2 linked regions of the Pyxidicoccus xibeiensis genome follow. Each later gene encodes a partner of the first gene's protein in a complex. Links are inferred from orthologs where the notes say so. Each region holds a gene or a part of one and is shown in the gene's direction. Other genes may lie near its edges.

The links.
Region 2: the proteins of LXT23_RS34095 (region 1) and smc are in contact, whole or in part, in a crystal structure (PDB 3ZGX), measured with the Bacillus subtilis proteins. The link is inferred for Pyxidicoccus xibeiensis from one-to-one orthologs.

What each region holds. Positions count from the first base shown.
Region 1 is NZ_JAJVKV010000009.1:350,998-365,517, reverse strand. What follows is about bases 4,973-7,735. They hold LXT23_RS34095 (segregation and condensation protein A), read left to right. Parts: upstream 4,973-5,800; coding sequence 5,801-6,670; downstream 6,671-7,735. Other genes in these bases: LXT23_RS34085 (pseudouridine synthase), read left to right, coding at 7,674-7,735; scpB (SMC-Scp complex subunit ScpB), read left to right, coding at 6,657-7,649; trpS (tryptophan--tRNA ligase), read left to right, coding at 4,973-5,633. Outside these bases: LXT23_RS34125 (hypothetical protein), read left to right, coding at 1-841; site-specific tyrosine recombinase XerD, read left to right, coding at 908-1,837; LXT23_RS34115 (Uma2 family endonuclease), read left to right, coding at 1,913-2,503; LXT23_RS34110 (Uma2 family endonuclease), read left to right, coding at 2,532-3,134; LXT23_RS34105 (DUF4388 domain-containing protein), read right to left, coding at 3,149-4,333; more of trpS, read left to right, coding at 4,590-4,972; more of LXT23_RS34085, read left to right, coding at 7,736-10,316; LXT23_RS34080 (HEAT repeat domain-containing protein), read left to right, coding at 10,402-12,531; LXT23_RS34075 (cyclic nucleotide-binding domain-containing protein), read left to right, coding at 12,531-14,520. UniProt on the Bacillus subtilis protein: Participates in chromosomal partition during cell division. May act via the formation of a condensin-like complex containing Smc and ScpB that pull DNA away from mid-cell into both cell halves.
Region 2 is NZ_JAJVKV010000015.1:152,510-165,292, reverse strand. Bases 1,778-5,918 are described here. They hold smc (chromosome segregation protein SMC), read left to right. Parts: upstream 1,778-2,115; coding sequence 2,116-5,718; downstream 5,719-5,918. Other genes in these bases: LXT23_RS41005 (hypothetical protein), read right to left, coding at 5,833-5,918; LXT23_RS41015 (TapB family protein), read right to left, coding at 1,778-1,788. Outside these bases: LXT23_RS41020 (ATP-binding protein), read left to right, coding at 1-1,056; more of LXT23_RS41015, read right to left, coding at 1,075-1,777; more of LXT23_RS41005, read right to left, coding at 5,919-7,035; LXT23_RS41000 (sigma 54-interacting transcriptional regulator), read right to left, coding at 7,078-8,460; LXT23_RS40995 (hypothetical protein), read right to left, coding at 8,533-9,552; LXT23_RS40990 (hypothetical protein), read right to left, coding at 9,622-10,023; grxC (glutaredoxin 3), read right to left, coding at 10,114-10,368; groL (chaperonin GroEL), read right to left, coding at 10,519-12,159; co-chaperone GroES, read right to left, coding at 12,197-12,487. UniProt on the Bacillus subtilis protein: Required for chromosome condensation and partitioning.

The sequences.
Region 1 (14,520 bases):
CATCGGCCAGCTGTGGCGTGAGCAGGCCGAGGGCGGCCGGGCCGCGGGGCTCTACGTCCGGCGCCTGTTGCTGCTGCTGGTGGTGGGCTCGCCGCTGATGACGGGGCTGCTGGGCCTGGTGTTGTTCGGCGCGGGGATTCCGCTGCGGGGCGGGTGGGGGATGTCGGCGCTGTTCTGCTCGGCGGCGGGGCTGATGCTGGCGCTGGTGTCGGGGCTGGCGGCGGGGGTGCTGCTGGGCTCGCTGGCGAGCCTGTCCATGGTGGTGGGGCTGCATGCCACGGCGGGAGGTGCCTTCGGGCCGCTGCTGGGCGGCGCGGCCGGCATGGTGGTGGGCGCGTGCATGGGCGTGGTGGCGGGGCTGGCGTCCGGGAGCATCGCGAGCGTCGCCGGTGGGCGGGGCCCGTCGGTGGTGCGGGTGCAGGTGGCGGCCGTCGCCACCAGCGTGATTCCCATGGTGGTGTGGAGCGGCGCGGCCAACGTGTCCTTCGCGGGCGCGGTGGCGGCCAGCGCGCTGGTGACCTTCCTGGTGAGCGCCTTCCGGCTGCCGCTGTACGCGCTGGAGGTGCTGGCCTCGGCGGTGGCGTACGCGGTGGAGAAGTGGACGGGGCGCCCCACGCTGAGCTGGGTGCCGGTGCGGCATCACAACCTGAGCTACCTGCCGCACCCGTTCCTGGGGCGGCACCTGGCGCTGGCGGTGCGCTCGCGGCCGGCGGAGGTGCTGGCGGTGGCGGACGCGTGCCTGCGCTCTCCCGGCAACATCCTGGTGGGGTGGCCGTGGGTGGTGCAGGCGCTGGAGTCGGCTTCGGCGTCGGCGGATGGAGGCGCGGCGCCGCGGAGCTGAGCGGGCGACCGGGAAGGCCTGGGACGCCGAGTTGCCTCGGCGCGCGCCTCCGGTAGCGTGGCGGCGATGGAAGGGCTCCTCGACGCGTACATCGCCTTCATCCGCGCGGAGCGCGGGCTGTCCGGCAAGACGGTGGATGCCTACGCCGCCGACCTCACCGTGTACTTCGCGGACCTGCGCGCGCGCGGCCTGGACGACGTGACGCGGGCGAAGCAGGACGACGTGTCCGCGCATCTGCTCGCGCTGGGCAAGCGCGGCGTGGGCAAGCGCAGCCAGGCCCGGCACCTCGCGGCCCTGCGCGGCTTCCACCGCTTCCTCATCGCCGAGCGACTGGCGGAGAAGGACCCGACGGAGGACCTGGACACGCCGCGCTCGGCGCGCAAGCTGCCCTCGTTCCTCACGCTGGAGGAGGTGGAGCAGCTGCTGGCGGCCCCGGACGAGCGCACCACGGCGGGCCAGCGCGACAAGGCCATGCTGGAGGTGCTCTACGCCACGGGCCTGCGCGTGAGCGAGCTGTGCGGGCTGGGCGTCAATGACCTGCAGCTCACCGCCGGCTACCTGGTGGCGAAGGGGAAGGGCGCCAAGGAGCGCCTGGTGCCCCTGGGGCGCGTGGCGGTGGAGAAGGTGCAGGAGTACCTGTCCGTGGCCCGGCCGGCGCTGCTGGGCCGGCGCCAGTCGCGCGCGCTCTTCGTCACGCCGCGCGGCGCGGGCTTCACGCGGCAGGGCTTCTGGAAGCTGCTCAAGCGGTACGCGCTGAAGGCGGGAATCCTCAAGCCCATCTCCCCGCACAAGCTGCGGCACTCGTTCGCCACGCACCTGGTGGAGCGGGGCGCGGACCTGCGGGCCGTGCAGCAGATGCTCGGCCACGCGGACCTGGCCACCACGCAGATCTACACCCACGTCAACAGCGCGCGCCTGCGCTCCGTCTACGACGAGTTCCACCCACGCAGCGACGTCTTCGTCCCGAAGGCGAAGAAGCGCAAGACGGCGACGTAGGGCGGTGGAAGCCCCGGCCTTGAGTGGATGACCTGATGGGTTGTATGCTTCGCGCACGACGTGGGAGGTGCGTGCATGGTGTGCGTGAAGAAGCGGGCGACGTACGCGGATCTCGAGGCGCTGTCCGCGGAATGGGTGGGTGAGCTGATAGGTGACGGGCTGGTCGCACGGCGGCGCTCGGTGAGGCACCAGTTCACGTGCACCCGGCTGCTCCATCTGCTCGTACGTGCCTTCGACCTTGGGTTTGATGGGCCGGGGGGGTGGTGTCTCCTCCCTGCACCGGAGCTGCGCTTCGGGCGGGATGTGCTCGTTCCCGACCTCGCGGGTTGGCGCCAGGGGCGTATCGCGGATGACGTCGGGCGGGACGCTCACTTCGTGTCGACCGCGCCGGACTGGCTCTGCGAAGTTGTGGAGTTCCCCTCCGCGCCCGCGGACCGCGAGCTCAAGCTGCCGCTGTATCACTGCATGGGGGTCGGTCTCGTATGGGTCATCGACCCGCTCCGGTGCACCGTGGAGGTGTACCGACGTCAGGCGGGCGGGTGGCTCTGCACCGAGTTCCATGAAGGGCGGAGCCCGGTGCATGCGGAGCCCTTCGGCGACGTGCCCCTGGAGCTGGGGCTGCTGTGGATGTCAGACAGGCCCGTAGAGTGCCTACCCTCCAGGTAGAGGCCTGGCGCGGTGGGAGGTGGACGCAATGGGGCAGGGCAAGGGGAAGAAGCCGGCGACGTATGAGGACATCGACGAGCTGCCGGTCGGAGGGGTGGGGGAGATCATCGCGGACGAGCTCTACGCCTCACCCCGGCCGGCATACGGACATCTCCGGGTTGCCTCCAGGCTGGGGGCGCTGCTCACGCTTCCCTATGAAATGGCCCAGGGCGGCCCAGGTGGGTGGTGGTTCCTTGACGAGCCGGAGCTGCACTTCAGGACCCACGTGGTCGTGCCGGACCTGGCTGGCTGGCGCCGGGAGCGTGTGCCGGAGCCTCCGGAGGCCGAAACGCCCTGGCTGACGCAAGCGCCGGACTGGGTCTGTGAGGTGCTTTCCCCGTCCACCATGGTCAAGGACCGAGTGCGCAAGCTGCCCCTGTATCACCTGGAGGGCGCCGCTCACGCGTGGGTCATCGACCCGCTCAGCCGAACCCTGGAGGTCTTCCGGAGTACGGACGACGGGTGGGCCCGCGCTGGACTCCACGAAGGCGACGGCAGCGTCTTCGCGGAGCCTTTTGGCGATATCCCCCTGGAGTTGGGGCTGTTGTGGACGCCCGAATACCGAGCGCGTGAGCGGCAGTCTCTTCCGTGAGGCGTGCCGCCGGCTCAGGTCCCCACGCCGGCAATGGGCACGCCGTACGGGTCCGTGCTCGTGCGCCGGGGCGTGGCCGTCCGCTCGCTTCCTGGCAGCGGCGCCACGCGAATCAGCCCGGACGCCATCAGCCGGTGCACCGAGCGCGACGCCGCCAGCTCGCCCATGGCCGCCGTGCGCAGCGCCTGCCGGATGCTCCGGCTGCCCCGCAGCTTCGAGTACAGGTACAGGTCATCCGCCGTCAGGTCCGGCGGGGTGGGGCGCGGAATCGGCTCGAAGACGAGCCGCCCGTCCAGCGCGAAGAGCTCGTCGCTCAGGGCCAGCGTCAGCCGCACCTCCGCCTCGCGGTACAGCGCGTGCGCCTCCGGCACCGGCCCGCGCTCCAGCACCTGCGCCGCCAGCGCCACCGCGTGGTCGTACTTCCCCGACTCCAGGAAGCGCTTCACCAGGTTCAGCAGCTCCGCCAGCTCCGCGGACTCGCCCAGCTGCGGGCCCTTTGCCCGCTGCGGCGCCAGCGCCCCGCGCCGGTACAGGTGCAGCACCCAGCGCGCGGCGAACAGCGGCGCCTCCTTCGCGGTCGCCAGCATCTCACCCAGCGTGGCCCCGCCCGCCGCGAGGTCCAGCAGCACGTCCTCCTCCTCGGAGTACGTCTCCACGGCGAACTCGCGAAACACGCGGAACGTCACGTCCAGGCGCGGGAAGATGTCGCGGAACATCGTCCACTCGCGCAGCCGCGACACCGCGTCCCGGTGCAGCGTCGCCAGCGGCAGCTTCATGCCCACCGCCCGGGGCAGGGGAGACGGGCCCGGGGTGAACTCCACCTCGCCCGACTCCCAGGAGTAGCAGTCGAAGAGGGCCTCGCGCGCCTTGTGCTCCAGCGCCTCGATGAGCCGGGGCAGCTCCACGAAGCAGCGCTGCACCAGGAAGGTGCCGTACGGCGTGCCCGCGCCCTCCGCCGCCTCGAAGGCCGCCGCCGCCCGGGGCGCGTCCAGGATGCGCAGGCTCACCAGCACCTGCGAGAGGTGCTCGCGCGGGTCATTGGAGCTCTCGCCCACCAGGTACCCGTCCTTCACGTGGAAGCAGCGCCGCACCGCGCCCCGCTCCACCCTCAGCGTCCCCTCGACCCCGGGGGCCGTGAAGAGCGGCGGCATCACCATCTGCAGGCGATAGCTGGCGAGACTTCCGTTGAATGACTCCATGCGGGTGCGTCCTCCAAGGTGGGGCTGCTCGTGCTCGCAGGTGGTCCGGTCAGGGTAGCGTGGTACCCACCGTCCCCTCAACCGCAAGTGCCCGGATTTCCTTGGGATTTACGTGCGGGATGCAAAGTTCCAGGGAGAGGGCGCTCCCACTTCCAGAAGGCGACGGAAGCGCGTCAGCCGTAACGGAAGGTTGCAGGGGCGCGGCGGGTGTGCGAACCAGCCGCGTCCACCACCCGTCACTTGATTCGGAACCGACATGCGGATCCTCTCAGGCGTGCAGTCGTCCGGAAAGCTGCACCTCGGCAACTACTACGGCGCGCTCCGCCAGTTCGTGCAGCTCCAGGACGAGGCTGGCGCCGAGGCGTACTTCTTCATCGCCAACCTGCATGCGCTCAACACCATCCGGGAGCCGAAGCTCGCGCTGGAGCTGACCCGGGACGCCGCCATCACCTACCTGGCGCTCGGGTTGGACCCGAAGAAGGCCGTCCTCTTCCGGCAGAGCGACGTGCGCGAGGTGCTCGAGCTGTACTGGATCCTGGGCACCGTGACGCCGCACGCGCACCTGGAGCGGGCCCACAGCTACAAGGACAAGGTGGCCAAGGGCATCAGCCCGGACTTCGGCCTCTTCGCGTACCCGGTGCTGATGGCCGCCGACATCCTGCTCTACAGCGCGGACGTGGTGCCCGTGGGCAGGGACCAGGTGCAGCACATCGAGTTCGCGCGTGACTGGGCCGTGAAGTTCAACACCCAGTACGTCCCCGGCTACGACCCGGCGGACCCGGACGGCAAGGAGCGCGGCCACACGCCCGGCATCCTCAAGCTGCCGTCCTCGCGCATCCAGGAGTCCACCGCGGTGGTGCCCGGCATCGACGGCCTGAAGATGTCGAAATCGTACGGCAACACCATTGATCTCTTCGGGGACGAGAAGGAGATCAAGAAGCGCATCATGTCCATCAAGACGGACTCCACGCCCGTGGAGGCACCCAAGCCGCTGGAGCTCGTCATTGGCGACGAGAAGGTGCCGTCACCGCTCTACCAGCTGCTCAAGGTGATGCTGCCCGAGTCCGACTTCCGCGACGTGGACGCGTCCTGGAAGGCGGGCGGGAAGGGCTACGGGGACTACAAGAAGAAGCTCCTGGAGGCCTACCATGCGACCTTCGGCCCGGCCCGTCAGCGGTACGCCGAGCTGGTAGCCGACCCGGCCGAGGTGGAGCGCATCCTCCAGGAGGGCGCCCACCGGGCCCGCTCGGAAGCCACCCGCCTGATGGACAAGGTCCGCGGCGCGGTGGGCATCCCCTGAGGTGGAGTGACTGAACGGGCTTTCACTGCCGATTGTTTGACCCACCTGAGGGGCACTGCTAAGGAGGTGTGTCCCCCCGACTTGCGCCCAAGGCCAAGGAAAGTCGGGCCTTTACGCGATGACGAGCCGTTCCCCCCACTCCTTCGAAGGCAGTCCAAGGACCTCCGGTGAGTGAGGGTGGACGCGCACCGGCCGATGAGGCCCTTCGTGATGGGGAGCTGCCCCGCAGTCCGGGTGACTCCTTCCGCGTCGCGCTGCCCAACTTCGAGGGTCCGCTGGACCTGCTGCTCCATCTCATCAAGGAGCACCGGGTCGACATCTTCGACATCCCCCTGGCGCTGATCACGGAGAAGTACCTGGCGCACCTGGAGCGGATGCGGGAGATCAACCTGGACATCGCCGGCGAGTTCCTGGTGATGGCCTCCACGCTGGCGCACCTCAAGTCCCGCATGCTGCTGCCCCGGCAGGACGCCGCGGCGGTGCCCGAGGGCGCGGAGGCCCTGGCGGCCGTGGAGGAGGCGGAGGACCCGCGCGCGGAGCTGGTGCGGCGCCTGCTCGAGTATCAGAAGTACAAGGACTCCGCCGAGCAGCTGGCGGCGCAAGACCTGCTCGGCCGCGACGTCTTCACCCGCAACGTGCCGGTGGAGTCAGTGCCCATCCCCGAGGACGAGGTGGGGCTGCAGGAGTTCAGCGTCCTCAAGCTGGTGGAGGCGCTGGACCGGGTGCTGGAGCGCTTGCAGCCCAAGCTGCAGCACGAGGTGGTGCGCGAGCGGGTGACGCTGTCCGAGGCCATCCTCCGCGTCGTCGAGCGCCTGCGCCCCCATGGACAGGTCCTCTTCGAGAGCCTGTTCACCGAGGAGGACACTCCTTCGCGGCAGGAGATCGTCATCACCTTCCTCGCCATCCTGGAGATGGTGAAGCGGCGGCTCATCCGGGTGGTCCAGGACGAGCCGCTCGGTCCCATCCTGCTGCTACCCAACGGGGACGCCCTGGAGAAGCTGGCTCCCACGGAGGTCGACGACAGTGACTACCGGTAGAAAAGGCCCGCGGGACGACGAAGCCCCCGAGCCGGGCACGCCCGGCGGCCCCGGACCCTTCTCCGAGGAGGAAATCGCCGCCGTCACCGGGCCCGGCCCGGACGACGAGCTGGACGAGGTGGAGGCGGCGGCCATCGAGGAGGACTCGTCGGACGACGAAGTCACGCCCGACCTGGAGACGTCCTTCGAGAAGCTCGTCTCCAAGAGCCGCAAGCTGTCGCCGGACCGCATCCGCACCGTCATCGAGAGCGTGCTCTTCGTGGCGGAGCGGCCCCTGTCCGTGGACGAGCTGTACCTGGCCACGGGCATCGAGCGCGAGCTCATCGCCGAGGCGCTCAACCAGCTGTCCGGCATCCACCGCGACGGCATCAGCGGCATCGTGCTGTATGAAGTCGCCGGCGGGTGGCAGTTCCGGACGGACCCGCACTCGGGTGAGTACGTGCGGCGCTACCTGCGGGTGAAGCCGCAGCGCCTCACGCGCGCGGCGGTGGAGACGCTGGCCATCATCGCGTACCGGCAGCCGGTGACGCGGCCGGAGATTGAGGACATCCGCGGGGTGGACTGCGGCGCCGTGCTGAAGGCGCTGATTGACAGGAAGTTGGTGAAGATCCTCGGCAAGCGCGAGGAGGTGGGGCGCCCCATCCTCTACGGCACCACGCGCGAGTTCCTGGAGTTCTTCGCCCTGAAGGACCTCTCGGCCCTGCCCACGCTGCGTGAGTTCCACGAGCTGACGCAGGAGCACCGGGAGATTGTAGAGAAGGAAGCGCAGCCAGCGCCGGTTGCGGCGGGTACCGTGGAGACGCTGTCGGACCCGAATTTCACGAAGCGGATGGAGAAGAGCGCGGCGGCGAGTGAGGCCGCGCTAGAGGAGCTGGAAGAGGCGATTGAAGCCGCTGACCGGACGCAGAAGGTCAGCTCCAGCGTCCTGGACACGCCCCCGAAGCCCGTGACGGGCGAAGAGGGGCCCAAGCCCGAGTGACGGGCTGAATGGAAGAAGGCAAGTATGGCTGCCGAACGACTACAGAAGTACCTGGCCCGCGCGGGAGTGGCATCGCGCCGGCACGCAGAAGAGCTCATCACCGCGGGCCGTGTGACGGTGAACAACGAGACGGTGACGGAGCTGGGCAGCCGGGTGGAGCCGGGCAAGGACCTGGTCGCGGTGGACGGGACGCTCGTCACGCCGCCGGATGAGACGTCGTATTACATCCTCTACAAGCCCATCGGCGTCGTGACGACGCTGTCGGATCCGCAGGGCCGGCCCACGGTGGCCAACTACGTGGAGGAGACGGGCAAGCGGCTGTTCCCGGTGGGACGGCTGGACTACGACGCGGAGGGCGCGCTGCTCTTCACGGACGACGGGGCGCTGGCGCACAAGCTGACGCACCCGAGCTTCCAGGTGCCGCGCATGTACCTGGCGAAGGTGAAGGGCGCGCCGGACCCGGCCACGCTGAACAAGCTGCGCGGTGGCGTGCGGCTCGAGGACGGCATGGCCACGCCGCTGTCGGTGGACGTGTTCGAGGCGGCGGAGCGCAACACGTGGCTGAAGATTGTGGTGGCCGAAGGCCGGCCGCACCTCATCAAGCGGCTGTGCGCCGCGGTGGGGCACCCGGTGGTGCGCCTGTTCCGTCCGGCGTACGCGGGCGTGGGCGTGGAGGGCATGCGGCCCGGAGAGCTGCGCTCGCTGAAGTCCTCCGAGGTGGAGCTGCTCAACGCGGTGTCGGATGGCCGGGCGCAGGCGCCCGCCGTGGAGCTGAGGCTGCCGCCCCGCCGGCACGGGCGCGCGGCGCCGGGCTTCGAGTCGGACGAGGAAGAGCTGTCGATGGACGATGACGCTCCGGCGCCCCGGAAGGCCTCGGCGGCGGAGGGCCGTCCCGAGAAGCGGGAGCGCAAGCCCGCCACCGAGGGTGGCACCGGGCAGGTCCGGTTTGGCCGCACGCGTGCTGGCGCGGACGAGGGGCGTCCGCCGCGCCGCGAGTCGCGTGGTGGTGGTGACGAGGGCGGTGCGCCCCGGAGCCGTGGCGCGGGTGGCGAGGACAGGCCGCGCGCCCGGAGCTTCGGTGCTGCCGGCGCGGGTCGCCCGGAGCGCAAGGAGTGGAGCGCGGGTGGCGGTGCCAGCCGTGCGCCTCGCGGTGAGGGGCGTCCCGTGCGCAAGGAGTGGAGCGGCGGCGAGGAGGGTGCGTCGCCTCGCAGCGCGGGTGGCGAGTCCACGCCGCGGGCCCGGGGCTTCGGGGTCGGCGGTGCCGGCCGTCCCGAGCGCAAGGAGTGGAGCCCGGCGGGTGCTGGGGCCCGTGGGCCTCGCGCCGAGGGTCGTCCGGAGCGCAAGACGTGGGGCGCCGGTGCTGAAGAGGGCGGTGCGCCTCGCAGCCGGGGTGCTGGTCGTCCCGAGCGCAAGGAGTGGAGCGCCGGTGGTGATGAGGGTGCTGCGCCCCGGAGCCGGGGGGCGGGTGCCCCCGAGCGCAAGTCGTGGGGCGCTGGTGGTGATGAGGGCGGTGCGCCTCGGAGCCGTGGCGCCGGTCGTCCCGAGCGCAAGGAGTGGAGCCCTCGGGGTGCGGCCGCTGGTGCCTCGCGAGGCGAGGGCCGTCCGGAGCGCAAGTCTTGGGGCGCGGGTGGCGACGAGGGCGGTGCGCCTCGCAGCCGCGGCGCGGGTGGTGAGGACCGGCCTCGGGCTCGCCCCTTCGGTGCTGCTGGCGCGGGTCGGCCGGTGCGCAAGACGTGGGGCGCGGGTGGCGACGAGGGCGGAGCGCCCCGGAGCCGTGGCGCCGGTGGTGAGGACAGGCCTCGTGCGCGTGGCTTCGGCGCGGGCCGTGCGGGAGGGGAGGACAGGCCTCGTTCCCGTACCTTCGTCGCCGGTGGTGCCGGTGGCGAGGACAGGCCTCGTTCGCGCGGCTTCGGTGGCGCGGGTCGCCCCGAGCGTGGCGCGGGTGGTACGGACCGGCCGCGTTTCGGTGGTGCGGGTCGTGCGGACCGCGGCGCGGGTGGCGAGGACAGGCCGCGTGCCCGGAGCTTCGGCGCCGGTCGCCCCGAGCGGGGCGCCGGTGGTGAGGACAGGCCGCGTGCCCGGAGCTTCGGCGCCGGTCGCCCCGAGCGGGGTGCGGGCGGCTCGGACCGGCCGCGTTTCGGTGGCGCCGGTCGCCCCGAGCGTGGCGCGGGCGGCTCGGACCGGCCGCGTTTCGGTGGCGCGGGTCGCTCAGAGGGCGGGCCTCGGGGCCGCAGCTTCGGCACGGGCGGCGCGGGCCGCCCCGAGCGCAAGTCCTTCAGCCCTCGCGGTGGAGCGGGTGCCTCGCGCGGCGAAGGCCGTCCGGAGCGCCGGGAGTGGAAGCCGCGGGACTCCGAGGGCGGCGCGCCTCGGGGCCGGGGTGGCCCGGGAGGGCGCTCGGCCGCCGGCGGTGAGGGTGCAAGAGGAGCAGGCGGCCGTCCGGCTCGCAAGGAGTGGAAGCCGACCGACGACCGGGGCAACCCCAACGAGCGCGTCGTCCGGGCCGGTGCCCGGGGACCCAGGGCCGAGCGGGGGGCCTCCGAGAAGTCCGGCGGCTTCCAGGACTGGGGCAAGAAGAAGGAGCGGGGCGCGGCGCCTCGCTGGAGCAACGAGGGCCCACGAGGGGGAGCAGGCCGCCCCCCTCCCCGGGGTCCCCGCCGTCCCCGCTGAAGTCTGACGCGGTGGATTGGGCGGGGGGAGGGGCTCGTTGATATAACCGGCGCCGACTTTTCCACGTTGCCCGCAGCGGAGAACGATGCGAACCGGCGCGCGCCCCTTCCTCCTCATCCTGGCCCTGGCTCTCGGCTGCAACGGCAGCCGGGACCAGCTCCTCGCCGACCTCCAGAGCCCCCGGCCGGAGGTCCGGGCCCTGGCGGTGAAGAAGCTGGCGGACCAGGGCAACGCGGACGACCTCGTCCTCTTCACCCGCGCGGCCAAGGACCTGGCCGCCATCGTCCGGGCCGAGGCCGCCGTGGCGCTCGGCGAGAGCCAGGACCCCCGCGTGGTGGACCTGCTCGGCGAGCTGCTGGAGGACCCTGACGAGGACGTGCAGGGGCGCGCCGCCATGGCGCTCTCCAAGGTCAAGAACGACAAGGCCAAGGCCTACCTCACCCTCCAGTACGGCCGGAGGGGCCGCGCCACGCGGCAGGTCATCGTCCAGGCGCTCAAGAGCGCGAACGTCCCCGGCGCCATGGCGGAGGTGGTCGCCGCCGAGGCCAAGGCCCAGTGGGACCGCAACCTCCTGGCCCTCACCGAGGGCGTGCTGCCCGAGCGCGTGGGCGCCGCCGAGGAGCTGGGCAAGAGCGGCCGGCCCGAGGCGGTGAACCGCCTGCTGCCCCTGGTACGCGACAGCCAGGTCATCCTCGCCGCCGCCGCCGTGCGCGGCCTGGGAGACGCCGGGGACAAGCGCGCGGTGGGCGCCATCGCGCTGCTGCTGGACGAGAGCTTCCCGGAGCTGCGCGAGTCCGCCATCTCCGCGCTGACGAAGCTGCAGGACCCGGCCGCCGCGCCGCGCCTCCAGGCCGTGGCGGTGGAGAAGAGCGCCGTGAGCCCGCTGGCGCTCGACGCCATCCTCGCCTTCCCGCGCTCGCCGCAGACGGACGCCGCGCTGTGCGCCATCGTCCTGGAGGGCGCTCCCCCCGAGGCGCTGGCCGCGGGCCGGGGCATGCGCTCGCGGGGCGGCTGCCCGGTGGACCCCATCGGTGAGCGGCTGGCCCGCCCCGTCACCGCCGCCAGCGGCCTCCAGGCCGTGGCGGGCCTGGGACCGGCGGCGCTGCCGCTGCTGGGCAAGGTGACGCCGTGGCTCAACCAGCCGGACGCGTCGCTGCGGATGCTCGCGGTGGAGGCCGTGGCCGCCATCGGCGACGCCTCCGTGGTGCCCGCGCTGCAGAAGCTCTACGAGCAGGAGGCAACGAGCCTGCAGGCGCTGCGCGCCGACTGGGTGACGCAGCCGCTGCCGGAGCGCTATGGCCCGGGCTTCGACCCGTCCGCGGCGCCGACGCCCCGCTCGGGCCATGCCCATGGCAACGACGACCGGGCCTCCAAGCAGGCCACGCTGATGGAGCGCGTCAAGGCGCTCAACGCGACCCGCGCCCGGGAGTCCGGCCGCGCGGTGGTGCAGCCCCGCGTGCCCACCGAGCTGCACGACGACGTGGAGCCCGAGCGACTGGCGCCGTTGGCCACGCTGCTGCGTGCGCTCGGGGCGCTGAAGGCCCCGGGGGCGCTGGAGCTGCTCAAGGGCTACACGCAGGACTCGAGCGGTCCGCTGCGACTGGCGGCCCTGACGGGGCTGGCGCGGCTGGGGCCCGAGGGCGTGGAGCTGGCGAAGGCGGGGCTCCTCGAGCCCGAGCGCGACCTGCAGAAGGCGCTGGCGCAGGTGCTGGCGGACGCGGGTGACGCGGGCCAGTCCGCGCTGGTGGAGATGGTGCCGAAGATGGGCAGCGAGAAGCTGGTCGCGCTGGACGCGCTGACCCGTGGAACGGGCGTTCCGTCATCGGCTTCGGCCTCGGGGGTGCTCCAGGCCGTGGTGCGCGAGGGCGGTCCGGAGGCGGCGCTGGCGGCGGCGCTGCTCGGACGGATGAGCGCGAAGGACGCGGTGCCCACGCTCATCAAGGCGCTGGACGAGTCCAACAGCGTCGCGCGGCGGGACGTGCTGCTGGCGCTGGGCGCCATTGGCGACTCGCAGGCGGCCGAGGTGGTGGCGAGAGATTTGTTCCACGACCTGCCGGAGATTCGCGCCGCCGCGGCCTCCGCGCTGAAGAAGATTGGCACCCCCGCGCAGTCCGAGTCGCTGGACGCGCTCAAGAGCGACTACTTCCTCACGGTCCGTGAGGCGGCTGGGGCGGCGCTGAGCCGCGACGCCGCCGCCGTCGAGGGGGCTCGCTGATGGAGCTGCGCAAGCTCAAGGACAAGGCCACCGAAGCCTTCAGCAAGGGGCGCTTTTCCAAGGCAGCGGAGCTCTACGAGGAGTATTGCCAGGCCGACCCGAAGGACCTCCAGTCGCGCCTGCGCACGGGTGACGCGTGGGCGAAGGCCGGCCAGCGCGAGCGGGCCATCACCGCCTACCAGTCCGCCGCCGAGGGCTTCGCGAAGGAGGGCTTCCTCCCGCGCGCCATCGCGGCGAGCAAGCTCATCCTGGAGCTGGACCCGGCGCACCGGGGCGTGCAGCAGATGCTCGCGGACCTGTACGCGCGGCGGGGCACGCCGGCCGGCGCGCGGGCGCGAGAGATGATGGGGAGCGCGGCTCCGGCCCCCGTGACTCCGACGGCCCCCCCGCCCGTCAGGTCGCGCCTGCCCGACGAGGTGCTCGCGGCGGTGGCGGAGATCGACGTGGATGTCGAGGCCGACGTCCCCGAGGTGACCGGAACCCTGGAGGCCCAGGGGGCGCCGGTGGACCTGTCCTCGGAGCTGTCGATCTCCGTGGATGGCCCCGGGAGCGCGGGCTCGGAAGAGGTCGTCCACTCCGTGAGCGTCGGGCTGGCGTACCTCGTCCCGGATGATGATGGGGCAGGGGAGGCCTCCCGGAGCGTCGAGGCCGCCCCACCCGCGGCGATAGCGGGAGTGGACGACGAGCCGCTGGTGATGGGCGAGCCCGTGGATGACGCTGACGCACAGGCTGCGGCCAGCCCCGAGCCTGCTTCCGCACCGCCTGCCAGCGTCGACAGCGCTGGTACGAGCACGGCGCCCGCCGCACCCATGCCGCCCGTCAGCACCCGCATTCCGGCCGTCGGCGCTACCGGGCCTGGCGTGAGTGCGCCTCCTCCGGCCGCCCCCCTGGCGGCGGCTCCAGCCCCCGCGTCCCCCGGTCCGCAGGAGGCCGTGCGCCCCGCGACGAGCGTGTTGCCTCCGGGCCTCGCGCCACGCGCCACGTCGCGAGTGGCCGCACCTCCGGCCGCTACGAATACCCCGCTGGCCGCCGCACCCTCGTCCACCCCGAGCGGGAAGTGGAAGGCCCTGTCTTCACCCATCGCGGACGCCACCGCGCAGGGCCCCGACACGCCTCTCCCCGCGACCTCCTCCGCGCCGCCCGGCCTGCGCCCGCGCCGCGCCGAGCCCCAGGCTCCCGCCGGAGCCACCGCGCTCTCCATCTCCGGGCTCTCTCCAGAGCTCGGCGCGTCACTGCGCGCGGCCGGGGGAGCGTCGTCCTTCACGGAGCTCGAGCTGGAGTCCGACTCGCTGCTGCATGCAGTGGAGCTGGCGGCCCAGTCCGGCCTGAGCCAGCGCGCCGCGATGGGCGCCACGTCCAGTGCCGACGAAGAAGAGGTCTACAGCCTCACGGAGGAGGTCGGCCCGGAGGGGCCCTCGCTCAACGAGCTGCCCACCGTGCCGCTGTTCTCGGACCTGCCGCGCGACGCGTTCATCGAGCTGTTCGAGCGCTGTCCGCTGCGGCGCTTCGGCCCGGGTGAGCTCATCATCCAGCAGGGCAGCCACGGCGACGCCTTCTACGTCATCTGCGAGGGCGCCGTGCGCGTCTTCCGGACGGACGGCGGCCAGCGCCAGGACCTGGCCACGCTGGAGGGCGGCGCCTGCTTCGGCGAGATGGCGCTGCTGTCCGGCGCGGCGCGCACCGCCTCCGTCGAGGGCGCGTCGGAGGACACGCAGCTGCTGGAGCTCTCCGCGCCGGTGCTCGCCGAGCTGTCGCGCAGCTACCCGCTGGTGGCCAAGGCCCTGAAGAAGTTCTGCCGTCAGCGGCTGCTGACGAACGTGATGAACACCTCCGCGCTGTTCCGGCCCTTCAACCGGAGCGACCGGCGCACGCTGGTGGAGCGCTTCCGCGCGCGCGACGTCGAGCGCGACGAGGTCATCATCCAGGACGGGGACGAGACGGATGGCCTCTACGTGGTGCTGTCCGGCGAGGTGGAGGTGCGCAAGGACG
Region 2 (12,783 bases), on another replicon or contig:
CAGGCGTCGCGCTCCTGCCAGTTCGCACGCGCAGTGGGCTTCGAGGATGTGCTGTCCGGAGCAGGTGGCCTGGCTTCCGCCGCCGCTGAGAGGGGGCGCACTGTCAAGCTTGCACGTATCCAGAGGCACGCTTCCACCGAGCCTCCTTCAGATCAAATCTCCCGCCTGCTCGTTGCCGACCCTGCTCTTGAGGACACACGGCGCACGCTCTACTACGTCCTCAATGAGCTGCTTCGGAACGTCGTACAGCACAGCCAGGATCGCCTCGGCGGCATCGTGGGGGCCCAGCTCAACCGGGGAGGGCGCAACTCGGACCTGCCCATGGTCCAGGTTGCCGTGGTGGACGCAGGTATCGGCATCCCGGTCAGTCTCCAGAGCCGCCACACCTCGCTCGCGGATGCGGGCGCTGCACTTGAGAAGTCCCTGTGGCCGCACATCTCCAGTACGTTCGATGAAGGGGAGACGGGAAGCGCCCAGAATGCGGGCATGGGCCTGTTCTTCATCTCGGAGATGACCAAGCTCGTCGGAGGCAGGCTCGTCATAGCCACGCGAGGCGCGACTCTGACTCTCCAGGGCGATGAGAACTTCGAGGACCCGCACGGCATCCAGAAGGTCCACAAGGGAGTGGGGTACCCGGGGACGTTGGTGGCGTTCGAGATGCCCGTGGATGCAGTGCAGGACTACGACAGCATGATCGAGACCATCCGCGAACGTGCCAGGGAGCGTACCCCCCGAAGAGCCATTCACAAGTGGCTGAGCTTCGAGGCGCCGCCAGCGGGGACTTTCAAGTTCGTGGTACGCTCTACGGGAGTCGAGGACGCCAGGGAGGCGCAGCGGTTCTCGGAGGACCAGCTGATGCCCAGGCTGGTGAAGCGGCAGTCAGTCGCGCTCGACTTCGTGGGCATTCCCACATGCACCCAGAGCTACGTGCATGCGCTGCTGTATGAGGCCCTCCGGCTGGCGTGGGCGCGCAAGACGCCCATCTACATTCTCAACGCCCAGCCCGCCGTGAAGAGCACGCTGGAGTTGCTTGAGAACTACGCACTGGGAGGCTGAGGCCTCCCTTCGACGTCCTCACTCCTTCGGGTCCTTCTTCACCGCCACGGCCTTCTTCATGGCCTTGCCCTTGTTGGGGGCGGCGGCCTTGGCGGGCTCCGGGCGCTCCACCTTGAGCAGCTCCAGGTCCGTGCTGCCGGCGGTCTCCAGCTTGATGATGCCCACGCCGGGGGCGAACCAGATGAAGCTCTCCATGGAGCGCCCCTGGGCGCCGGGCCGGCTGGAGCGCGCGGTGGTGATGTTCTTCACCTTGAGCGCCTTGAAGGTGCCGGCGGCCACCGTCACCTCCTCCTCGCCCACCACCGTGGCCTCCTTGTCGAACGTGGTGGCGATGGTGGGCCGGATGCCCCCCGTCTTGCCCGCGGGCGGCTGGAGCTTCACGGAGAGGCTGTTCTTCCACGTCCCGCCGGGCACCATCGTCGCGGGCGCGGGCACCGCCACGCCTTCCGCGCTCACCACCTGCACGTCCATGCCGGACGCGGAGAGCAGCGTGCCCTCCAGGCCGCCCAGGCCCGTGCGGATGCCCTCCGAGGTACAGGTGGCCTCCGTCTCGCCCTGGCGGTTCTTCAGCTTCACCGCGACGGTGCCCTTGAGCCCTTCGGGCACGGGCGACACGTCCTTGGTGGACAGCTCCATCTGCGAGGACTTGCCTGCCCGGTAGGTGAGCTTGAGGCCGTCCTCCAGTGGGAAGTAGGGGTTGGGACATGCCGACGAGGAAGCAACCGCCGGCATGTCAGACCGGGGTGCTACGTCCGGCGTAGGGGACGCTCCCACGAGGAGCGTCAGGGCAAGAAAGGGCTGGAACGTAGGCAACCTCCAGAAAAAGCAATTGGAAGGTAGGGTGGGGCTCCCACTTTGCAACCCCACGGAACGGATGGCGCAGCGCTCGGCAAGCCCGGTTGAAGGGCAAGCAGCCGAACGTATGGCCACCTGAGGCATGGTCACGCTTGATCGCCCGGTGGGCGACTGGTACTCCTGCCGATCGTTCCGAGGCCGATTTTTCGGCCTCGCGCTCGCTTACCCCCTCGCACTCCGCGCGTCACCCAGGAGCCCGCAGGCATGAGAATCAAGCGGTTGGACATCACCGGCTTCAAGTCGTTCATGGAGCGGAGCGTCTTCACCTTCGACGAGGGCGTGACGGGCATCGTCGGCCCCAACGGCTGCGGCAAGTCGAACGTCGTGGACGCCATCCGCTGGGTGATGGGCGAGCAGAGCGCGAAGAACCTCCGTGGCCGTGGCATGGAGGACGTCATCTTCAACGGCTCGGAGAACAAGCCGCCGCTCTCCATGGCGGAGGTGTCGCTCACCTTCCTCGTGGACGAGACGGATCAGCTCTCGCCGCAGTACCAGGGCTACTCGGAGATCACCGTCACGCGGCGCCTGTTCCGCAACGGGGACTCGGAGTACCTCATCAACAAGACGCTGTGTCGCCTGCTGGACATCACCGAGCTGTTCCTCGGTACGGGCGTCGGCACCAAGGCCTACTCCATCATCGAGCAGGGCCGCGTGGGCCTCATCGTCTCCAGCAAGCCGGAGGACCGGCGCCACCTGCTGGAGGAGGCCGCGGGCGTCACCAAGTACAAGGCGCGCCGCAAGGCCGCCGAGCGGAAGATGGAGGCGACCGACGCCAACCTCCTGCGCGTCACGGACATCACCAACGAGCTGGAGAAGCGGCTCGACGCGCTGTCGCGCCAGGCGAAGAAGGCGGAGAAGTACAAGAAGCTCAAGGCGCGCATGCGGGACATCGACCTGCACGCGGCCAGCCACCGGCACCTGGAGCTCTTGGCGGAGAAGCAGGTCCTCAAGTCCCGCCTGGAGAACCTGGGCACCGAGGAGCGCGAGAGCCTGGACCGGGTGAAGGGCCTGGAGGAGGCAATCACCAAGCGCCGCGCGGAGCTGGACGCCGAGGGCGCCGCCCTGCAGACGCTCGCCGCCGAGGTGCACGCGCTGGAGAGCGCCGTGCAGCGCGACACCCAGGAGCTGACGTACGGCAAGCGCGACCTCGAGGAGACGCGCGCCCGCGTGGCCGGGGCGAGGACGGAGCTGGAGGGGCTCCTGGCGCGCCAGGCGGAGATGGCCGAGGCCATGGCCGCGCGCGAGGCGGAGCTGTCCGGCATCGCCGGCTCGTGGAAGGAGGACGAGGTCGCGATGCAGGTGGCGCAGGAGGAGCTGCGCCGCGTGTCGCACCTGCAGACCGAGGTGGCGATGCGCCTGGAGCAGGAGCGCGCCGGGCTCGTCGCGGTGGCCGGGCGGCTGGCCAACCACGAGAGCAACCTCGTCAACCTGGCCCGCCAGCGCACCGACTTGGAGGCCCGCCGGGCGAAGCTCCAGGCGGAGCTGGAGACGCTGCGCGGCCAGGAGTCGGAGCTGGAGAAGGTGCGCGGCGACGTGGCGAAGCGGGTGGAGGACACCCGGCACCTCGCGGCGGAGCTGGCCGAGCGCAAGGGGCACGAGGAGGAGGCGCTCAGCCGCACCCGCGCCGACTTCACGGAGAACGAAATCCAGGTCATCGCCCTGCGCGAGGAGCTGAGCGACAAGCGCAGCCGCCTGTCGTCCCTGGAGGACATCCAGAAGAACTACGACGGCTTCGACCGGGGCGTGCGCGCCGTCATGATGCGCGCGGGCACCGTGGCCCGCGAGCAGGGCATCTTCGGCCTCGTGGCCGACGTCATCTCCGTCACCCAGCGCTACGAGCGCGCGGTGGAGGCGGCCCTGGGCGAGCGGCTCCAGCACGTCATCGTCGAGAGCCGCGACAAGGGCGTGGAGCTGGTGGAGTACCTCAAGGGCCACGCGGAGGGCCGGGGCAGCTTCCTGCCGGTGCCCGCGCTGGACTCGCTGCCGGCCCCGCTGGAGCCGGACTTCAGCCGCTCCGGCGTGCTGGCCCATGCCCCGCGCGAGGTGACGTGCGAGGACTCCCTGCGGCCGCTGGTGCAGCTGCTGCTCGGGGACGTGGTCATCGTCCAGGACCTGGCCACGGCGCGCGCCTACTCGGACGCGGGCGGGCCGCCGTGCACGCTCGTCACGCTGGACGGCGAGGTGTTCCGCGCGGACGGCACCATCGTCGGCGGTGAGCGCGAGGGCGCGGCGGTGGGCGCGCTCCAGAAGAAGCGCGAAATCGCCGAGCTGGCCGCCGAGGTGGCGCGGGTGGAGGAGCGCTACAACGAAATCCTCACCCGGCACTACACGCTCCAGAAGCAGATGGGGCACACCGAGGGTGTCCTCAAGGGGCTGGCGAAGAACCAGCACGCGGAGGAAGTGAATCTCGCCAGCCAGGAGAAGGACCTGCACAAGGCCGGCGAGGACCTGGCCCGGGTGCGGGAGCGGCTGCGGGCGCTGGAGTCCGAGGACGCGCAGCTGGCGCAGACGCACAGCGGCCTGTCCCACGAGGAGGAGACGAGCCGCGGCGAGGTGGCGCATGGCCAGGCGGACCGCGAGGGCCGCGAGGAGCGCGTGCGGCAGCTGGTGGCGGAGCAGGAGTCCCTGCGCCAGCGCGCGGAGACGGCCAACGCGGACCTGACGGGGCTGCGCATCAAGGTCGCCGCGGGCAGCGAGCGCGGCGAGTCCGCGCGCAAGGAGCTCGACAGCCTGGTGACGCAGCGCCGGGAGATGGAGACCCGCGTCACCCGGCTGCAGGCCACGGTGGTGGAGGGCGGCGCGAAGGTGGAAGAGCTGGAGCGGCGCACCACGGAGACCGAGGGCGGGCTGGCCCAGCGCGCCGGGGAGCACCGGCTGGCCGCGGAGGGGCTGGAGGCCCGCCGCGCCGCGCACGTCACGGCCTCCGCCGAGGTGCGCGAGCAGGACACGGAGTTCCGCGAGCTGCGCGGCCGCGTGGACGAGCTGATGCAGGGCCTGTCGCAAATCTCCCTGCGCGAGCGGGAGATTGCCCTGGAGCTGGAGCACCTGTCGGCCGGCATCCGCGAGCGCCACCAGGTGGAGCTGGCGAACGAGCTGCACCGCTACCACCTGCTGCCCGCGCTCGCCCCGGAGACGGAGGCGGAGCTCAAGGACTTGCGCGCCCAGGTGGAGAAGATGGGGGAGATCAACCTCACCGCCATCGACGAGCACGCGGAGCTGTCCAAGCGCTACGACTTCCTCACCGCGCAGAAGAAGGACCTCCAGGACTCCATCGTCCAGCTCAAGGAGGCCATCCAGCGCATCGACGCCACCAGCCGCGAGCGCTTCAAGCAGACCTTCGACGTGGTGAACGAGAAGTTCCAGGCCATCTTCCCGCGCCTGTTCGGCGGCGGGCGGGCCAGCCTCATCCTCACCAGCGAGGGGCCCAACGCCGAGCCCGGCGTGGAAATCGTCGCCCAGCCGCCCGGCAAGAAGCTGCAGAGCGTGAATCTGCTCTCCGGTGGCGAGAAGGCCCTCACCGCCGTGGGCCTCATCTTCGGCATCTTCCTCATCAAGCCCACGCCCTTCTGCCTCCTGGACGAGGTCGACGCGCCGCTGGATGAGGGCAACGTGGGCCGCTACAACGAGATGGTGAAGGAGATGAGCAAGCAGTCGCAGTTCATCCTCATCACCCACAACAAGCGCACCATGGAGGTCTCCAACACCCTCTACGGCGTCACCATGGAGGAGCCGGGCATCTCCAAGCTCGTCAGCGTCCGCATGCGCGAGTCCGGCGCGGCCAACGACGACAAGGTCACCGCGGCGTAGCGCGGGGGGCGCGGCGGGCCCCGGGCGCACCCCGGGGCACTCCTGAAACACGGAAGGCGCGAGAGCCGGAATCCGGGCTCCCGCGCCTTCGTGCTTTTCAGGCCAGCGTGACGGCTACTTGTAGGACTTCTTCGGGCAGGCCGACTTGTCCTGGGTGGCGATCTTCTGGGCCTCGGTCAGCTCCTTCATCGTCTCGTCCAGGTTCTTCTGGGTGGCGGCCTCGGCGTCCGTCCAGCCCTCGGCGTCCTTGGTCTTCATCTCCTGGGCAATGGCCAGCGCGGCCTGCTCCGTGGCCTGGCGGGCCTGGATGGTCTCCACCACGCGGGCGTCGGCCTTCACCAGGGCGTTGCACTTGCTCTCGAGCTCGTCGAAGAGCTTGTAGTTCTTCGTCTTCTGGTAGCGCTCCACCACCTCGGCGAAGGCCTGCGCCGCGGGGGCGCGGGCGCCGTCGGCCATGGCCGCGTCCGCCGCGCGCTGCGTGCGCACCAGGTCCAGCTGCAGGAAGCGCAGCTCGGACGGCAGGGTGGCCGCCGCGGCCTCCGAGGCCTGCGAGTTGAAGTGGACGAAGCGGTACGCGAAGGTCAGCTCGTCGGTGGACAGCTTCGCCGGCAGCGCGGCCATCTTCTGCTGGAGGCACGCGGACACCTGGTCGCCCTCGGTGCTGCCGGAGGGCTCGAAGGTGACTTCGGCCGGCGTCGCGTTCGTCTTCACCAGCTTCACCTTGGCCGTCAGCGTCGGGGGGACCTTGTCCTTGAAGCTGGCGTAGCAGTCACACCAGGTCGGCAGGCCCAGGCGCACCGCGCCGGTGAAGTCCGAGCCCTCGTTGATGCCGAAGGTGACGGAGTTCAGGCCGCTGGCGGTGTGCTCGAAGGGGATGGTGGCCTCCACCGGCTGCGCGCCCTTGGCGAGCAGCGCCGGCTGGACGGCCGTGTCCACCAGCTTCTGGACGCAGGCGGTGCCCTCGGGGGTGAGGTTCTCCCCGGTGACGGCGTGGGTGGTGGCCTGGTCGGTGACGGTCGTCTTGACGGACACCTTCGTCGTGGGCGCGGGACCCCGGTTCTTCGGGTCCACCAGGCACTCCTGCACCTGCGGGCGCACGGCCAGCAGCGAGCCCAGGACGACGCCCTGGCTCGTCTGGTCCGGCACCGCCGTCTCGCGCGGGAAGCAGGCCACCAGGTCGAACGGGGGCTGGTTGGTGATGCGGACGCGCTCCTCGGTGCTGGTGGGCTGGGTGCCCTGCGCGGCGCCCTCGGTCTTCTGCTGACCGGCACAGGCGGCGGTGAGGACGACGGATGCTACGGCGACACGACGCAACATGCGGTGGTTCTCCCTGGGGTGGGACTGCGAGTCGGGTGGCTCCTACTTCTCCAGGCCCTCGGCGTTCTTCAGGTCCTTGAGACGGAGCCCGTTCTTCTTCAACAGTCGGTAGAGGCTCTGCATGGAAAGCCCGGTGCGCTGCTCGGCGGCCTTCATGTCGAAGCCCACCGTGCGCATCACCTCGGCGAAGTACAAGCGCTCGAAGTCGGCCAGCACCCTGTCCTTCGCCTCGTGGTACGGCAGCGTGGAGACGATGGCGGACACGTCGGTGGCGGGGGCCTGGCCCTCCGCGCGCCGCGAGGGCTGGGCGAGGAAGTCCAGCCAGCTGCTGTTGCCCGTCTCCTCCATGAGGGCGCCGCGCTCGAGCACGTTGCGCAGCTCGCGCACGTTGCCCGGCCAGTCGTAGCCCTCGAAGAGGGCCAGCGTCTGCGGGGTGAGCGTCACGCTGGCGCGCAGCGTCTGGGAGAGCGCCTGGGCCAGCGCGGGCAGGTCCTCGCGCCGGGTGCGCAGGGGCGGCAGGCGCACGCGCGCCACCGCCAGCCGGAAGTAGAGGTCCGCGCGGAAGCGGCCCTGGCGCACGTCCTCCTCCAGGTTGCGGTGCGTGGAGGCGATGACGCGCACGTCCACCGCCACCGGCTGCCCGTCCAGCGACGGCACCTCGCGCGTCTCCAGCACGCGCAGGAGCTTGCCCTGCACGGGCAGCGGCAGCTCGCCCACCTCGTCCAGGAAGAGGGTGCCGCCCCGGGCGGCCTCGAAGACGCCGCGCGCCTCGCGGTCCTCGTTGTCCCCCGCGCGCAGGCCGCCGAACAGCTCCCGCTCGGCCTTCTCCTCGGAGATGAGGTTGCAGTCCACGACCTTGAAGGGGCCGTGCCGCCTGGCCGAGTGCTGGTGCACCGCGCGCGCCGCCAGCTCCTTGCCGGTGCCCGTCTCACCCTCGATGAGCAGGCTCATGTCCTCGCGGGCGATGCGGCGCAGCTCCGTGAAGACCCAGCGCATCTTCTCCGAGGCGCCCACCAGCGCGCCGAAGGACTCGGCGCCCGCCACCTCGATTTCCGTGGGGCGCGGGGCCACCTTCACGGACAGCTTCGTCTTGCCCAGCTCAATCTTGTCCCCGCTGGACAGGTACGCCTGGATGACCTGCCGGCCGTCCAGGAAGGTGCCGTTGCGGCTGCCGGTGTCGCGCAGCAGCAGGCCGCGCGCGCTGCGCTCCACCTCCGCGTGGCGGCGGCTCACCGTGACGTCCGTGAGGACCAGGTCGCTGGCGGGGTCCGAGCCCACGCGGACGAGCCCGTCCTGGGTCGTCACCTTCTTGCCTTTGTCCGGGCCGGCGACCACCTCCACGGTCCACTCGTGGATGGGGATCCGCGTGCTGCGGCCTTCCTGTTCTGTCTGGGCGGTCTGGGTGACCTCGGGCCTGGGTTCCATCATGGGGTCCTCTTTAGGTGCGAGTCGCCCGGGGGGGCAAGCCCGACGCGCGTCCGCGCGCGACTGAAAACATCAGGGCAGCACGAGTGAAACAATCTGCCCAGAGGCTTGTTGCACGCGTGCCTCCGACGGAACAGGAGCCAGGCGCGTCCGGGCGAGGGCCTGCGGCGGGACGGGGCGGCCGTCGAGCGAGAGGACGATGTCTCCCGCCGCCAGCTTCGCGCCCGCGGGGGCTGCGCGGACGTACAGGCCGCCGGGCTTCCGGGCCAGCGTGTCCAGGACGGCGGGCTCCAGGCCGGGGTTGGCGAAGCGCAGGCGCTGCTGGCGCAGCAGCTCCGCGTCCAGGGCGTCCCGTGCCGCCAGCTCCGGCCCCAGCTCCAGCGTCTCCCAGGGCACCCACGCCACGGAGGTGGCCACGGGCGGAGAGGGCGCGCGGGGCGGCTTCAGGGTGCCCGACAGCCCCTTCAGCGCCTCGCGGGTGAGGTCCGCCATCAGCAGGGTGAGCTCCGGCGCCGGGTCCGCGCCCTCGTCCGTGACTTCCGCGAAGGGGTCCGCCGCCGCCTCGCCGGACACCTCCAGCACCACCTGCCGCGTGGCGGGGTGCAGCACCTCCACGGTGCCCAGGTACGTCACCGCCTCCTGGGCGCTCTGGCCCACGGTGCGGCCGCGACTGTCCACCAGTTCACGTTGGCCGGCCTGGACGCGCTTCTCCGCCCGGGGGCGCAGCACCAGCGCGCTGTCCGGGCGCACGCCGTACGCGGCCAGCACGGCGACGGCGTCGCTGGCGGCCCAGGCGTTGTCCTCGTCCGGGCGGTAGACGCGCACCTCGGTGGGGCCGAAGAAGAGGGCCTGCTCCGCCGCCTCGGCCAGGGCCACGTCCACCAGCCGCTGGGACAGCTCCACCGCGCGCCAGGCCGGCGTCTCCCAGCGGAAGCCGAAGGGATAGACGACGACGGCGGACACCGCGAGGTCCGCGGGCACGGAGCGCTTCACCTGGACGGAGGCGCCCTTGCAGGACACGGACAACGACACGGCCGCGAGGGCCAGCAGCGCGGCGGCGCGCGCGAGGAGGGACGGGCCGGGACGAGTCACGGCCCGCCATCCAAGACGAACGCCCCCGAGGAATCCAGAAACCCGCCTGGGGGCGCTCGTGCCGGAGGCTCAGTACCGCGCCGGCGAGTCGCTGGCGGGGAAGGACTCCTTGGACTCCTCGTCCACGATGTCGTCTTCGGCGTTGCCACCGGACTTCACGCTGGCGTTGATCTGGTCCTTCACCGCGCGGGTGGGGACGCTCTTGCCGCCACTGGCGGAGCGCTTGCGGCCGGTGCCGGCCTTCTGGCCGCCGAGCATCCGGCTGCCCAGCAGGTTCTTCGCCCGCTCGGACAGGTTGCGCTGCTCGTCCTGCCAGTCCCGGAAGAACTGGGCGAGCTCCTGGTCGCCGGACTCCTCGGCGTCCCGGATGTACTGCTCACCCACCGAGGTGCCCTTCAGCAGGTGGTACAGCGCGCTGATGAGGTTGTAGTGCTCGTCCCGGGTGCCCGTCTGTTGCTCTTCTCCCGCCATTGCGACCTCCCGCGAAAAGGGTGGTGTGCCTTGGAGGGGAAGCTATGCACGGCGCTCCGAGCATCCGGGCCGGTCGCCTGCCTGCCTGGGCTAGGCCAGCATCGGGTCCAGCTTGCCCTCGGTGTCCAGGCGGGACAGGTCCGAGTAGCCGCCCACGTGCGTGTCGCCGATGAAGATCTGCGGCACGGTGCGCTGGCCGCCGCTCATCTCCACCAGCTGCGCGCGCATGGAGTCGTCCCCGGTGACGTCGACCTCCTGGTAGTCCACACCCTTGCGCTTGAGCAGGTCCTTGGCGCGGACGCAGTACCCACAATAGTTCGTCGTGTAGATCTTCACGGGCTTCACGGGCACTTCCTCCTTGTGTCTTCCAAGTTAAGGGCCGGGCAGGGCCCGCGCCACCTTACCCCGAAAGCACGACGGCCCCCGGCTCCCTGGTGGGAACCGGAGGCCGCCCGAGGGTGCAGTCACCCCGGCGTGGCGCCGGGGTGGGGGCTGCTACATGCCCATGCCGCCCATACCGCCCATGCCGCCCATACCGCCGCCGGCCGGGGCCTCCTTCTCCTCCTTCGGGCGCTCCGCCACCATCGCCTCGGTGGTGAGCATGAGGGAGGCGACCGAGGCCGCGTTCTGCAGCGCGGTGCGGCTCACCTTGGCCGGGTCGATGACGCCGGCGGCGAGCAGGTCCTCGTAGGCGCCGGTGGCCGCGTTGAAGCCGAACGGACCGGTGCTCTCCTTGACCTTGTTCACCACCACGCTGCCCTCCAGGCCGCCGTTGCCGACGATCTGGCGCAGGGGCTCCTCGAGCGCGCGGCGGATGATGTCCACGCCGAACTTCTCACCCGTCGTGAACTGCTGGCCGTCCAGCGCCTTGAGGCACCGGATGAAGGCCACGCCGCCGCCGGGCACCACGCCCTCCTCGACGGCCGCGCGAGTCGCATTGAGCGCGTCCTCCACGCGGGCCTTCTTCTCCTTCATCTCCGTCTCGGTGGCCGCGCCGACGTTGATGACGGCCACGCCGCCGACCAGCTTCGCCAGCCGCTCCTGCAGCTTCTCGCGGTCGTAGTCGCTGGTGGTCTCCTCGATCTGCGCGCGGATCTGCTTCACGCGCGCCTCGATGTCCTTCTGGCTGCCGGCACCGTCGACGATGGTGGTGTTGTCCTTGTCCACCGTGATGCGCTTGGCGCGGCCCAGGTCCTGGAGCGTCAGCGTGTCCAGCTTGATGCCCAGGTCCTCGGCGATCATCTTGCCGCCCGTCAGGGTGGCGATGTCCTCGAGCATGGCCTTGCGGCGGTCACCGAAGCCCGGCGCCTTCACCGCGCACACGTTCAGCACGCCGCGGATCTTGTTCACCACCAGGGTGGCCAGGGCCTCGCCCTCGACCTCCTCGGCGATGATGACGAGCGGCTTGCCGGCGCGCGCCACCTGCTCCAGCACGGGCAGCAGGTCCTTCATCGACGAGATCTTCTTCTCGTGGATGAGGATGAGCGCGTCGTTGAGGACGGCCTCCATGCGCTCCGGGTCCGTCACGAAGTACGGGGAGAGGTAGCCGCGGTCGAACTGCATGCCCTCGACCACGTCCAGGGTGGTCTCCAGGCCCTTGGCCTCCTCCACCGTGATGACGCCCTCCTTGCCGACCTTCTCCATCGCGTCCGCGATGATCTGGCCGATGGTGGAGTCGCCGTTCGCGGAGATGGTGCCGACCTGGGCAATCTCCTTCTTATCCTTCGTCGGCTTCGCCATCTTCTTCAGCTCGGCGACGATGGTGACCACGGCCTTGTCGATGCCGCGCTTGATCTCCATCGGGTTGTGACCCGCGGCGACCAGCTTCGCGCCCTCGCGGAAGATGGCCTGCGCCAGCACGGTGGCCGTCGTGGTGCCGTCACCCGCGACGTCAGACGTCTTGGAGGCGACCTCCTTGACCATCTGCGCGCCCATGTTCTCGAACTTGTTCTCCAGCTCGATTTCCTTGGCGACCGTCACACCGTCCTTGGTGATGGTGGGCGAGCCAAAGCTCTTCTCGATGACCACGTTGCGGCCCTTGGGGCCGAGGGTGACCTTGACCGCGTCAGCCAGGATGTTGACGCCGCGCAGAATGGCCTCGCGCGCGCGCACATCGAACAGAATGTCCTTCGCCATGATTTTGAGTCCTTAGAAAGGGGTGGGAAGGGACGGATTACTTCTCGATCACGCCGAGCACATCCTCCTCACGGAGGATGAGGTGCTCCTCGCCGTCGAGCTTGATCTCGGTGCCCGCGTACTTGCTGAACAGGATGGTGTCGCCGGCCTTGATGTCCATCGGGCGGACCTTGCCGTCCTCCAGCACCTTGCCGTTGCCCGCGGCGATCACCTTGCCCTCGAGGGGCTTCTCCTTCGCCGTGTCGGGGATGAAGAGACCGCCCTTGGTCTTGGTCTCCTCGGCGACGCGCTTGACGATGAGCCGATCCTGCAGGGGACGAATCTTCATGGTCGTTCTCCTTCTATGTGGTGCCCGGCCCGGGGGTACTGCCGGCCGGGACACCGCTTGGGGGTTGATTAGGGCCTTTGACGACCCGCGGCATTAGCACTCGCACCTCGTGAGTGCTAACGCCTAGGCGCCGCGGATAATAACCAGGGAAGTCGACCCGTCAAGCGATGCCGGACCGCCGGCCCGGTTGCTGCCAAATACGCGGCATTCCTATGGTTTTACGGCTCCACCCCACCGTGACGGGAGTTATTCCCCGCCCCCGTCACAGGCCTGCGGATTAGCACTCGGCAGGGGCG